3 regions of the Geodermatophilus bullaregiensis genome follow, and region 3 is predicted to be linked to each of the others. Evidence: riboswitches for the same ligand, from Rfam matches in the RefSeq annotation. Region 3 holds a riboswitch; each other region holds the start of a gene.
What was found. A riboswitch is a leader RNA that binds a small molecule or an ion and turns the genes downstream of it on or off. The one in region 3 is predicted to bind cyclic di-AMP.

Region 1 (4,201 bases), 3.8 Mb from region 3:
CGTCGACGAGTCGCGCGGCGGGCAGGCCGGCCTCGACCGGCTCGTCGCGGCACTGCACGAGCAGGGCCTGGGGCTGGTGCTCGACCTGGTGCCCAACCACATGGGCGTGGCCGACCCGGCCGAGGCACCGTGGTGGTGGGACGTGCTGCGGCACGGCCGGGACAGCGCGCACGCGTCGGCGTTCGACGTCGACTGGGACTTCGGCGGCGGCCGGGTGCGCATCCCGGTCCTGGGGTCGGCCGACGACGTCGAGAAGCTCGAGGTGGTCGACGGCGAGCTGCGGTACTACGACAACCGCTTCCCGCTCGCGCCCGGCACGGGCGAGGGGACGCCGCAGGAGGTGCACGACCGGCAGCACTACGAGCTGGTCGACTGGCGGCGCGCGGACTCCGACCTCAACTACCGGCGCTTCTTCGCGATCAACACCCTCGCCGGGCTGCGCGTGGAGGACCCCGCGGTCTTCGACGCCACGCACGAGCTGGTGCTGCGGCTGGTGGAGCAGGGCGCCGTCGACGGGCTGCGGATCGACCACCCCGACGGCCTGGCCGACCCGAGGGGCTACCTCGACCGGCTGGCCGGGGCCACCGGCGGGCGCTGGACCGTGGTGGAGAAGATCCTCGAGCCCGGCGAGGACCTGCCGGAGAGCTGGGCGACGGCCGGCACCACCGGCTACGACGCCCTCGCCGAGGTCGACGACGTCCTGGTCGACCCGGCCGGCGAGGCGGCGCTCACCGCGCTGGACACCGAGCTGTCCGGGCGGGAGGTCGACTACGCGCAGCTGGTCCACGACTGCAAGCGCGAGGTCACCGACGGGATCCTCGGCTCGGAGGTCGCCCGGCTGGTGCGGGTCATCGGCGAGCTGCCCGGCATCGATCCCGAGCAGCAGACCGAGGCGCTGGCCGAGCTGCTGGCGACCTTCTCCGTCTACCGCAGCTACCTGCCCGACGGCCGCGAGCACCTCGACGCCGCGGTGTCCGCCGTCCGCGACCGCCGGCCCGACCTGGTCGCGGCCGTGGACGCGCTGCACCCGGTTCTCGCGCAGGCCGGCACCGAGGCGGCCACCCGCTTCGAGCAGACCAGCGGGCCGGTGATGGCCAAGGGCGTCGAGGACAGCGCCTACTACCGCTGGTCGCGGTTCGTGGTGCTCAACGAGGTGGGCGGCGACCCGGCCCGCTTCGGCAGCACGGTCGAGGAGTTCCACGAGGCGCAGGGCCGGCGGGTGGCGCGCAAGCCGCGGTCCATGACCACGCTGACCACCCACGACACCAAGCGCAGCGAGGACACCCGGGCCCGCCTGGCCGTGCTCGCCGAGGTGCCCACCGAGTGGGCGGAGCTCGTGCGGCGGTGGCTGTCCCGGCACCCGCTGCCCGACCGGCCGCTGGCGCACCTCGTGTGGCAGAACCTGGTCGGGGCCTGGCCGCTCTCGCGCGAGCGGGCGCACGCCTACGCCGAGAAGGCCGCCCGCGAGGCGGGCCTGTCGACGACGTGGACCGACGTCGACGAGGCGTTCGAGACCCGGCTGCACGCGCTGGTCGACGCCGCCTACGACGACGCGACGACGCACGCCGAGATCGAGGAGTTCGTCGCCCGCACCGGCCCGGCCGGGCGGTCGAACGCGCTGGCGCAGAAGCTGCTGCAGCTCACGATGCCCGGCGTCCCCGACGTCTACCAGGGCACCGAGCTGGAGGACCGCTCGCTGGTGGACCCGGACAACCGCCGCCCGGTCGACTACGCCCGGCGCCGCGAGCTGCTGACCCGGCTCGACGGCGGGGAGGTGCCGCCCGTCGACGACAGCGGCGCGGCCAAGCTGCTCGTCGTCTCCCGGGTGCTGCGGCTGCGCCGGGACTCCCCGGAGCTGTTCGCCGGCTACCGCCCGGTCGAGGTCACCGGGCCGGCCGCCGGTCACGTGGTCGCCTTCGACCGGGGCGCCGAGGGGCGCGACGGCGCGGTGACCGTGGCGACCCGCCTGCCGGTCGGCCTGGCCGCGGCCGGCTGGGGCGACACCGCGCTGGCCCTGCCGACCGGCGCCTGGCGCGACGTGCTCACCGGCACGCGCGTGGTCTCCGACGCCGGCGGCACGCCGGTGGGCGAGCTGCTGGCCCAGCTGCCGGTGGCCCTGCTGGTCCGCGACTGAGGGCGAGGTCACACCGCCGCGGGGGGCGTCCCGACCGCGGCGGTGTGACCAGCGGGTTCCCGGAGGGCCTCCGGGCGGGCGCGGACCGACACGCCCGGGGCCCCTGGGGCGCGATGTGCCCCGCCGAGACCCGGCCGTTACCTTTGCCCGCGCACCCGGCCGACAGAGAGCCGGGCGTCGGAGCCGATCCGCCCAACCCCGTCCGTCGGCGTCCGTTCCTCCTGCACCGCCAGGACGGGGGTGGGGGACCCACTTCGACGGTCGCCGCCGTGGTCACGGGGCCACGCAGCACCGTCTCGGGGTGAAGCCGCACGTCGTGCGGCCGGGGCACCGATCGCTCCGAACCCGACAGCTCACCTCGCAGGCGGCGGATCGGAGTACAGCCATGTCCTCGTCCGTGCCCACGACCACGCCCTCTGCCGGTCGCCTCCGCGCTTCGACGCCGCAGCGGATGGCCACCCTGGCCCGCCGCACCGCCGTCACCGTCGGCATCGCGGCCACCTCGATCGGCGTCCTCGCCGGCCCGGCCTCCGCGGCCGCGCCCAACGACTGGGACGCCGTCGCCCAGTGCGAGTCCAGCGGCAACTGGAGCATCAACACCGGCAACGGCTACTACGGCGGCCTGCAGTTCAGCCAGAGCACCTGGGCGGCGTTCGGCGGCCTCGACCACGCCCCGCGCGCCGACCTGGCGAGCAAGGCGCAGCAGATCGCCGTCGCCGAGCGCACGCTCGACGTACAGGGCCCGGGTGCCTGGCCGACCTGCGGCAAGGCCCTCGACCCGTCCGCGCCCGAGGCCGGCGCGGCCCCGGCCGCGGCACCCGCCCCCGCTCCGGCGGCGGCTCCGGCCGATCGGGAGCCGGAGGCTGCGTCGCGGGACGCACGCCCGTCGGGTGAGACCCACACCGTGCGCTCCGGCGACACCCTGTCGAAGATCGCCGCGGCCAGCGGCACGACCTGGCAGGCCCTGTTCGCCGCCAACGAGGGCACGGTCAGCGACCCGAACCGCATCCACGTCGGTCAGGTGCTGCAGCTGCCGTGAGCCGCACGGCAGCCGGGGGGAGCTCCTCCCCCCGGCTGCCGGGCCCGGCCGGGGTTGACGGCAGCCCGCGCGGGCACACCCTCCCGGTCACCCGCCGACTCCTGGAGGCCCCTGCATGTCCGCACCCGTCGAGTTCGCCGTCTGGGCGCCGGTCCCCGAGCGGGTCCGGCTGCAGGTCGACGGGTCGGTGCACGAGATGCGCCGGGACGACGACGGCTGGTGGCGGGCCGAGGTCGCGGCCGCCCCCGAGGCCGACTACGGCTACCTGCTCGGCGACGACGACGCGCCCCGCCCGGACCCGCGCTCGCGCCGCCAGCCCGAGGGCGTGCACGGCCTCTCCCGCCGCTTCGACCCGGCCGCGCACGCGTGGGGCGACCGTGCGTGGACCGGGCGCCCGCTGGCCGGCGGCGTCGTCTACGAGCTGCACGTCGGCACCTTCACCCCCGAGGGCACGCTGGACGCCGCGATCACGCGACTGGACCACCTGGTCGACCTCGGCGTCGACTTCGTCGAGCTGCTGCCGGTCAACGGCTTCGACGGCACGCACAACTGGGGTTACGACGGCGTCCTCTGGTACACGGTGCAGGAGAGCTACGGCGGGCCGGCGGCCTACCAGCGCTTCGTCGACGCCTGCCACCAGCGCGGCCTCGGCGTGGTCCAGGACGTCGTCTACAACCACCTCGGCCCGTCCGGGAACTACCTGCCGCTGTTCATGCCGGTCTTCGCCGAGGGCGGGGCGAACACCTGGGGCGAGTCGGTCAACCTGTCGGGCCCCGACTCCGACGAGGTCCGCCGCTACATCGTCGACAACGCGCTGATGTGGCTGCGCGACATGCACGTCGACGGGCTGCGGCTCGACGCCATCCACGCGCTGGTCGACGAGCGGGCCACCCACGTGCTCGAGGAGATGGCCCGCGAGGTCGACCGGCTGTCGGTCGCCGAGCGCCGGCCGCTCACGCTGATCGCCGAGAGCGACCTCAACGACCCGCGGACGGTCACCCCGCGGGCGTCCGGCGGCCTGGGCATGA
Region 2 (4,201 bases), 1.6 Mb from region 3:
GGCGCGCGGGAGCAGCGAGTTCCCGCCGGCCGACCCCACCGTGCAGGACGGCAACACCCGCCCGGTGCCCGGCTGCTCCGGCGTGCGGTCCTGCGAGCGCGCGCTGGCCGAGGCCGGGTTCACCTCCCGCACCGTGCGCGTCGACAGCGACGAGCCCGAGGGCGCGTTCCTGGGCACCAGCCCCTCGCGGGGCGGTCGCGCCGTGCCGGGCCAGCAGGTGTCGATCCTGGTCAGCAACGGCAGCGACTACGTGGAGCCCGCGCCCGCGCCTGCGCCCCCGCCGAGGCCGGTGCCGGCTCCCGGGCCCGCGCCGGCCGAACCGCCGGCCGAGTCGCCGTCGCCGGCCCCCGAGGTCCCCGCCCCCGAGGTCCCCGCCCCCGAGGTCCCCGCCCCCGAGGCCCCGGCGCCCGAGCCGGCGCCCGAGCCGGCGCCCGCGCCGGAGCCCCCGCCCGCGCCCGGACCCCCACCGGCGCCCGAGCCGGGGTCCCCGCCGGCGCCCGAGCCGGGGGCCCCGCCGGTCCCGGCCTTCGAGGCCCCGCGCTTCCCGATCCCGGTCCCGATCCCGGGGTGATCCCGGTGCTGGCGCCGGCCCAGCCGCTCGTCGAGCGACTGGGTGAGCAGCCACCCGGCCAGCAGCACCAGGTGCAGCAGGAACATCCAGAGACCGACGGCGACCACGCCGCCCACGGCGACGAGGCCGCCGAACGGTGCCCCGAGGTCCAGCGGCAGCGAGAGGAACAGCACGAAGCCCTGCAGGAACCCCGACAGGCAGGCCGCGGTGAACAGCGCTCCCGAGGCCACCGCGCGACGGCGGTGCCGGCCGGCGGCCACCACCCCGAAGCCCCAGGCCAGCGGGACGGTGAGGACGAACAGCACCGAGTAGTACCCGACGAAGAAGCGGCCGACGGCCGGGCCCAGGCCCTCCTCGAGGGCCAGGTCGGCCATGAACCGGGCGGCCAGCAGCAGCGGGTACAGCAGCACGGGCGTGACGACGACCAGCGGCAGGGTGAGCGCCCGTCCGCGCCAGCCGGTCAGGGTGTCGGTGTCCCGCTGCCGGGTGAAGCGCAGCAGGGCGCGCCGCAGCCCCTCGCCGTAGAAGGACAGCGGCACCAGCGCCAGGAGGAAGCCGAGCAGGTCCAGCCGGACGCCGGCGCCGGCCAGCCGCTCCACCGCCCCCGGCGCGCCCAGCTCGGCCGGCAGCAGCTCGGCCAGCCGGTCGACGAGGGCGCGCACCTCGGTGGGTGAGGTGACCAGCGCGGTGAGCCGGACGGCCACCAGCAGCAGCGGCACGACGGCGATGCCGGCGTAGAAGGTCAGCCCCGCGGCGATGAGGGCGAGGTCGCGGCCGCGCAGCAGACGGCGGGCGCCGCCCAGCAGCGCCCGCGTCTCGGCACCCAGCCGGGCCGCCGTCCACCTCCGCGCCGGGCTCACCGGCTCATGCCACCAGTCCGGGCGGTCACGCGCCCGCCGAGCGGCCGGGGCGGGAGGGGCTCAGCCGCCCGGGTTCGCGTCGTCGGTGGTGGGCGCGTCGTTGCCCGGGTTCTCGCCCGTCTCCTGGCAGCTCGCGTCCTGCTCGTTGCTCGCGTTCTCCCCGCTGGCGTCGCAGTTGGTCGGGCCCCGGGAGAAGTCGGTGTTGTCACCGCAGGCGACCACCGAGCCGAGCAGGGCGAGCGCGAGGAGCGGCCGGGCGAGGCGCATCCGCGTGGAGGAGCACATGCCCGGTCTCGTGCTCGTCCCGGGGCACTCCCAAACCGGGTGGCGGCAACCGGGCGGCGGCCGGAGGGCGGTGTGGGTGAGGTCATTGTGACTCACTCATTGTCACGGGGTGGTCACGCCCTTTACGCTGCGTACGTCCAACGGGGCGCTCCGTCACCGACCTGGGTGGCACCCCGTGGACGCCGTCGAGCCGGTCCGCCCGTGAGGGGGACCGGGCCGGGGACCCATCGCAGTCCCGGGGTGAAGTGCGCGCGGACACCCGTGCGCGCCGGGCGACTCCACGCCCGAACCCGTCAGCTAACCCGGTAGGCGGCCTGGGAGAAGGAGAGACGCCGAACCGTGGCGCCCCTGAGCACGTCCGTCCCCGGCACGCCCGCTCCCGCGCGGTCACGTCGCCGCGCCGTCCTCGCCCTCGTCGGCGCCCTGGGCATGGGTCTCGGCCTCGGGGCCGTCCCGGCACCGGCCGCGGCGGAGGAGCCGACGACGGCCGCCGAGGCCGCCCGGCTCGTCGCCGCCCGCGGGCACGAGCTCGAGGTCGTCACCGAGCAGTTCAACGAGGCCCGCGAGGCGCTGACCGCCCAGCAGGCCGCCGCCGAGGCCGCCGCCGCGACGCTCGCCGAGGCGCAGGTCGCCGTCGACGCCGCCCGTGACCAGGTGGTCGGGATCGCCCGCTCCGCCTACACCGGCGACAGCATGGGCCCGCTGCAGGCGCTCATGACCAGCCAGGACGCCGACGAGTTCGTCAACCGGGTCACGCTGCTCCAGGGCGTCGCCGGCTACCAGGGCGAGCTGCTCGGCCAGGCCGCCGCGGCCACCGACACCGCCACCGCCGCTCAGGCCGTCGCCGCGGAGGCCGCCGCCGAGGCGCAGCGCCAGTACGACGACGTCGCCGCCCGGCAGGCCGGCCTCGAGGCGCAGATCGCCGACTACCAGGCCGACTTCTCCCGGCTCACCGCCGCGGAGCAGCGCGCCGCCCTCGAGGCCGCCGCGGCCGCGCACGCCGCCGAGGACACCCGGGCCAGCCGCGACGACGAGCGCGCCGAGGGCGCGACGTCCGGGAGCGCCACCTCGTCGTCCTCCGGCTCCTCGTCCTCCGGCTCCTCGTCCTCCGGCTCCTCGTCCGGCTCCTCGTCCACCGGGACGGCCGGCGCCCCGGTGGCTGCCCCCTCCGGCGGGGGCAGCGGTGCCGCCGCGACGGCGGTGGCCACGGCCATGGCCCAGCGCGGCAAGCCCTACGTGTGGGCGGCGGCCGGCCCGGGCTCGTTCGACTGCTCCGGTCTCACCCAGTACGCCTTCCGCGCCGCCGGCGTCACCCTCCCGCACTCCAGCGCCATGCAGTCGCGCACGGGCCAGGCGGTCTCCCGCGCCGACCTGCAGCCCGGTGACCTGGTCTTCTTCTACAGCCCGGTCAGCCACGTGGGCATCTACATCGGCAACGGGCAGATGGTGCACGCGCCGACGTCGGGCGACGTCGTCAAGGTGGCCGGCGTCGACTCGATGGGCGGCTACGCCGGCGCCCGCCGCGTCGCCTGAGGAAGGGGCTCCACCGCCCGCTCCGCGGAGCCCCGGCACCCCTCGGGTGCCGGGGCCCGGTCACGTCCGGACCTGCTGGAGCAGCCCCCAGACGAACGCCGCGGTGGTGCCCGACGGCAGCCGGACCTCCCAGCGCGTCACCACCTGCGGGTCCACCTCCACCGCGCCCGGCAGGCCGCTGACGTCGGCGACCACGTGCTCCCACACCCGCAGCCGCCCCTCGGCCGCCGGCGGCACCGGCGAGCCGGGCGCCCGGACGAGGTGCTCGTGCAGCACCGTGCCCCCCGGGCCAGAGACGACCTCCCACCGCAGGTGCGGCCACAGCGGCAGCGGCCAGTGCCGGACCTCGAGGTCGAGGTCGCCGAGGCGGCGCGCCTCGACCCGCTCGGCCGGCCCGAGGACGGCGGCGCGCAGCGCCAGGCCGCGCGGTGCCCGCGGCGCGTGGTGCAGCGCCTGCCACCGCGTGTGCGCGGCGTGCGCCGCGGCGCGGTCGGCGCCCAGCCGGGGGAGCGCCTCGGCGACCAGGTCCGGTCGCAGGTCGGCCATCCGGCGGAGGAGCACCAGGCAGAACTCCCGCCGCGCCAGCCCCCGCACGGGCCCGACCCTGCCACGCAGGTCACACGACCGGCCGGGATTCACGGCGCGGGCCGGCCGTTGGGCAGGGGAGACCCGCCCGTCCCCCCGGAGGACCCGCTCGCCATGAACCCCCGCTCCGTCGCCCTCGCCTTCCGCGTCGTCGCCGTCGCCGAGGCGCTGTCCTGGCTGGGCCTGCTCGCCGGCATGTACGTCAAGTACGTCCCGGAGACCTCCGAGGTGGGCGTCCAGGTGTTCGGGCCGGTCCACGGCGCGGTGTTCATCGCCTACCTCGTCGTCGCGCTGGTCGCCGCCCGGGTGCTCGGCTGGTCGCGGTGGACGGCGCTGCTCGCGCTCGCCGCCTCGATCCCGCCGCTGG
Region 3 (4,201 bases):
CGCGGCGGTCACCGCAGCGATGGACGCCCTGGGCAGGCCGTACGCCCCAGGGACGGCCGGTCCGGACTCCTGGGACTGCGGCTCGCTGGTCTCCTCGGTCTACGGTGCCGCCGGCATCGACCTGCCCGACGACCAGGCGGGGCTCTACGCGGTCACCACGCCGGTCGACCTCGCCGACGTCCTGCCCGGGGACCTGGTGTTCCCCGGCACGCCGGAGGCCGGTCTCGGCCACGTCGGCATCGCCCTGGACCGGCAGACGATGCTGGCCGCCGACGGCCGGGCCGGGGCGGTCGTCGTCCGGCGGCTGCCCGCAGACGAGGTGCTGCACGTCGGCCGGCCGAGCCTCGGGCCGCGGCCGGAGGAGCCGGCGCCCGGGCCGACCGGGGGCGCGCTGCCGGTCGAGTGCGGCAACCCCGTGTACCCGCCGAGCTCCTCCGGCGGCCGATCCTGGGGCGGCTACCCCAACGGGCTGATCCCGCCGAGCGCGCTGTGCCCGCTGGGCGTGTCCGGCCACGCGCTGCGCTGCGACGCGGCGGCGGCCTGGCGGGCGATGAGCGCGGCGTTCGCCGACGTCTTCGGCGAGCCGGTCTGCATCACCGACTCCTACCGCACCTACGCCGGCCAGGTGCGCCTCTACGGCGAGAAGCCGGCGCTCGCGGCGGTCCCCGGCACCAGCAACCACGGCTGGGGCCTGGCGGTGGACCTGTGCGGCGGCATCGAGACCTTCGGCACCCCGCAGTACGCGTGGATGGTCGCCAACGCCGGCCGCTTCGGCTGGCTGCACCCGACGTGGGCCGACCCGGGCAACGGCCGCGAGGAGCCCTGGCACTGGGAGTACGCGGGCGGCTGAGCCGGGACTGTCGGTGGTCGTCCCTAGCGTGCGCAGCAACCGACAGGGAGACCGTCCCGACCGCGGCCCGGCAGCGGGCGGCGCGGCCGGGACACCGGAGGGACACGGCCATGCTCATCGACTGCGACACGTGCACCGCGCGCGGCGTCGGCTGCGCCGACTGCGTCGTCACCGCCCTGCTGGGGGCACCGCCGGGGGAGCGGGACACCGCGCCCGTGCTGCTGCCGGTGCCCCCCGTCCCGGCGGCCCGCGGCACCGGCCCCGACGACGTCGTCCTCCCGCGACCCGGCGTGGTGGTGGAGTTCGACGACGTCGAGCGGCGCGCCGTCCGGGCACTCGCCGAGGGCGGTCTGGTGCCACCCCTGCGTCACCGGCCCTCGACGGCCGGGCGGGAGGAGGCGCGCGGCGGGCGGCCGGCCGGGCGTCGCCGCACCGGCTGAGCCGAGCCGGACGAGGACACACCGGGCGCCGCTGTGGACACCTCGGCACGCACCGGGGTGTCGGGATCGCCCACCGTGGGTGTTCTCACAGTCCCCGGGGGCCCCGTTTGTCACAACTGCATCACGTCCGTACTGTGGCCGCCGTTCGGCCGGGTGGTCGTCACCCGACACGAGGTGGCCTCGGCCGGACACCGCCGAGTCACCGGACGCCGCCCTCGGGCGGTCGCGAGGTGAGCCGGGGACCCACCGCAGCACTGGGGTGAGTTCTCGTGCGCGCCGGACCTCCTCCGGCGTGCGGAGATAGGGCACGTCTTCCCAGCCCGAACCCGTCAGCTAACTCGGTAGGCGGTTGCTGAGGAAGAACGGAGAGCCGCCGCCCGTGGCGACCCCCCGCCCTGCCCTGGGGCATGCGCGCGCACAGTCCACCGACCGCCGTACCGCCGGTCCCGTCACCGGCCCGCACCGCCGCCGCCCGCTGCTCCGCCGTCTCGGCCGGGTCGCGCTCGTGGGCACCACCGCCGGTCTGACGCTGGCCCTGCTGCCCGGCACCGCGACGGCCGACCCCGAGCAGGCCACCAGTCCCGAGCAGGCCGCCCAGCTCGCCGCCGACGCCGGTCACCGGCTCGAGGTCGTCAGCGAGCAGGTCAACGAGGCCCGCGAGGTGCTCGCCCAGCAGCAGACCGAGGCCGACGAGGCCGACCGGGCCGCCGCCGACGCGCAGACCCGGCTCGACGCACTGGACGGTCGGATCCGGCAGGTGGCCCGCACCGCCTACACCGGCGGCGACACCATGCCCGAGCTGGACCTGCTGATGACCAGCGCCTCCGCCGAGGACTTCGTCAGCCGGCTCGCCACGCTCGACCAGCTCGCCGGTCACACCACCGACGTCATGGCCGAGGTCGGCGAGGCCGCCGCCGCGGCGACGCGGGCACAGGCCGACGCCGAGGCCGCCGAGGCCGACGCCGAGCGCACCCTGGAGGACCTGAGCGCCCAGGAGGCGCGGCTCCAGGAGGACATCGCCGACTACCGCGAGCAGGTCGCCGCGCTGACCGCCGCCCAGCAGGAGGCAGCGGCAGCCGCGCAGCGGGCCCTGGCCGCGCAGCAGTCCGCGGGCACGGTCGGCGAGAGCGCCCCGGTGGCCGCGGCCCCGGCGGCGCCGACCGCTCCGGCGGCCCCGGCGGCCCCGGCGGCGCCGGCGGCTCCGGCGGCCCCGGCCGCTCCGGCCGCCGCGGCGGCTCCCGCCGCTCCGGCCCCGGCACCGGCCGGTGGGGGCAGTGCGGCGGCCCAGCGGGCGGTGCAGACGGCGCTGGCGCAGGTCGGCGACGCCTACGTGTGGGGCGCCGGCGGTCCCGACGCGTTCGACTGCTCGGGCCTGACGCAGTACGCCTACGCCGCGGCGGGGATCACCCTGCCGCACTCCAGCAGCATGCAGTCGCGCATGGGCACCGCCGTCTCGCGCGACGCCCTCCAGCCGGGTGACCTGATCTTCTACTACAGCCCGGTCAGCCACGTGTCGATGTACGTCGGCAACGGCCAGATGGTGCACGCCTCGACCTCCAGCGAGCCGGTGAAGGTCGTGTCGGTCGACTCCATGGGCGGCATCACCGCCATGCGCCGCATCGTCTAGCGGACGGCGTCCGGCGACGGCCCCTCCGGACGGAGTCGGGTGCCCGAGGGCCGGCGACCCACCCGGGTCGCCGGCCCTCGCCGCGTCCGCAGCGGGGGAGGACCGGAGCCCGGAGGACGCCGCCTAGGATCGGCCGGGTGAGCGGGGCGGGCCGGGGAGGCGCTCGCGCCGCCCTGCTGGTCGCGGCCGTGCTCGGTGCCGCGCTCGTGGTCGTCATCGCCGTCCGCACGCCGTGGACCCTGCTGCCCGCACCGCCGGGCGGCGCCACACCGGTCAGCGCCGACGCGGGGCTGCCCGCCGAGGCCCTCCGGCGGGCCGAGGCCCTCGCCGCGGACATCCGGCCCGCGTCGCTGGTGGGCCTGCTGCTCGGGCTCACCGCCTCCGCCCTGCTGGGTCTCACCCGGCTGGGCGGCCGGCTGGTGACCGCCGTCGCGCGGCCCCTCGGCGGGCGCTGGGTCTGGCAGGTGCTGCTCGGCACGGTCGCCCTGGTCGTCGTCGGCCGGCTGGCCACGCTGCCGGTGTCGGCCTACGGCGAGGTGGTGCGGCACCGCTACGGCCTGTCCACCCGTTCGTGGCCGCTGTGGCTGCGCGACGTCGCCGTCTCCACGGCCATCGACGCCGCCCTCACCGCGCTCGCCCTGCTCGTGCTCGTCGCACTGGCCCGTCGGGCGCCGCGCGCCTGGTGGGCGTGGGCGGCGGCCGGGGCGGCGGGGCTCGTGGTGGTGGGCTCCTTCCTCTACCCGGTGGTCATCGAGCCGGCGTTCAACAGCTTCGCGCCCCTGCCGGCCGGGCAGCTGCGCACCGACCTGCTGGAGCTGGGCGAGGAGAGCGGCACCCCGGTCGACGACGTGCTCGTCGCCGACGCCTCCCGGCGGACGACGTCGCTCAACGCCTACGTCTCCGGGTTCGGCTCCACCCGCCGCGTCGTCCTGTACGACACGCTGCTGGCCGACGTCCCCGACGACGAGGTCGAGTCGATCGTCGCCCACGAGCTCGGGCACGTGGCCACCGACGACGTCCTCACCGGCACGCTGCTCGGCGCGCTCGGCGCGGCCGCCGCGGTGGCCCTGCTCGGCTGGCTGCTCACCTGGCCGCCGCTGCTGCGGCGGGCGGGGGCGGACTCCCCGGGCGACCCGCGCGTGGTCCCGCTGGTCCTGCTGCTCGTCGCCCTGGGCTCGCTGGTGGGCACCCCGGTGCAGAACCTGGTCTCCCGGCACGTGGAGGCGCGCGCCGACCTGCACGCCCTCGACCTCACCGGGGACGCCGCGGCCTTCATCGAGATGC

Region 1: it holds a riboswitch for cyclic di-AMP, as region 3 does, so the genes downstream of both, JOD57_RS26525 (LysM peptidoglycan-binding domain-containing protein) here and JOD57_RS03430 (C40 family peptidase) in region 3, are expected to answer to the same signal.
Region 2: it holds a riboswitch for cyclic di-AMP, as region 3 does, so the genes downstream of both, JOD57_RS10920 (C40 family peptidase) here and JOD57_RS03430 (C40 family peptidase) in region 3, are expected to answer to the same signal.

The regions. Positions count from the first base shown of each region.
Region 1 covers NZ_JAFBCJ010000001.1:4,567,253-4,571,453, reverse strand. The annotation lists gene treY (malto-oligosyltrehalose synthase) at 1-2,134, shown strand, start outside; cyclic di-AMP (ydaO/yuaA leader) riboswitch at 2,387-2,516, shown strand; gene JOD57_RS26525 (LysM peptidoglycan-binding domain-containing protein) at 2,586-3,173, shown strand; gene treZ (malto-oligosyltrehalose trehalohydrolase) at 3,289-4,201, shown strand, end outside.
Region 2 covers NZ_JAFBCJ010000001.1:2,316,109-2,320,309, reverse strand. The annotation lists gene JOD57_RS10930 (transglycosylase domain-containing protein) at 1-571, shown strand, start outside; partial or broken gene JOD57_RS25360 (YhjD/YihY/BrkB family envelope integrity protein) at 592-1,431, opposite strand; gene JOD57_RS10925 (hypothetical protein) at 1,492-1,716, opposite strand; cyclic di-AMP (ydaO/yuaA leader) riboswitch at 1,896-2,042, shown strand; gene JOD57_RS10920 (C40 family peptidase) at 2,056-3,249, shown strand; gene JOD57_RS10915 (hypothetical protein) at 3,310-3,843, opposite strand; gene JOD57_RS10910 (DUF3817 domain-containing protein) at 3,949-4,201, shown strand, end outside.
Region 3 covers NZ_JAFBCJ010000001.1:745,609-749,809, reverse strand. The annotation lists gene JOD57_RS03440 (NlpC/P60 family protein) at 1-850, shown strand, start outside; gene JOD57_RS03435 (hypothetical protein) at 961-1,290, shown strand; cyclic di-AMP (ydaO/yuaA leader) riboswitch at 1,473-1,653, shown strand; gene JOD57_RS03430 (C40 family peptidase) at 1,796-2,917, shown strand; gene JOD57_RS03425 (M48 family metalloprotease) at 3,055-4,201, shown strand, end outside.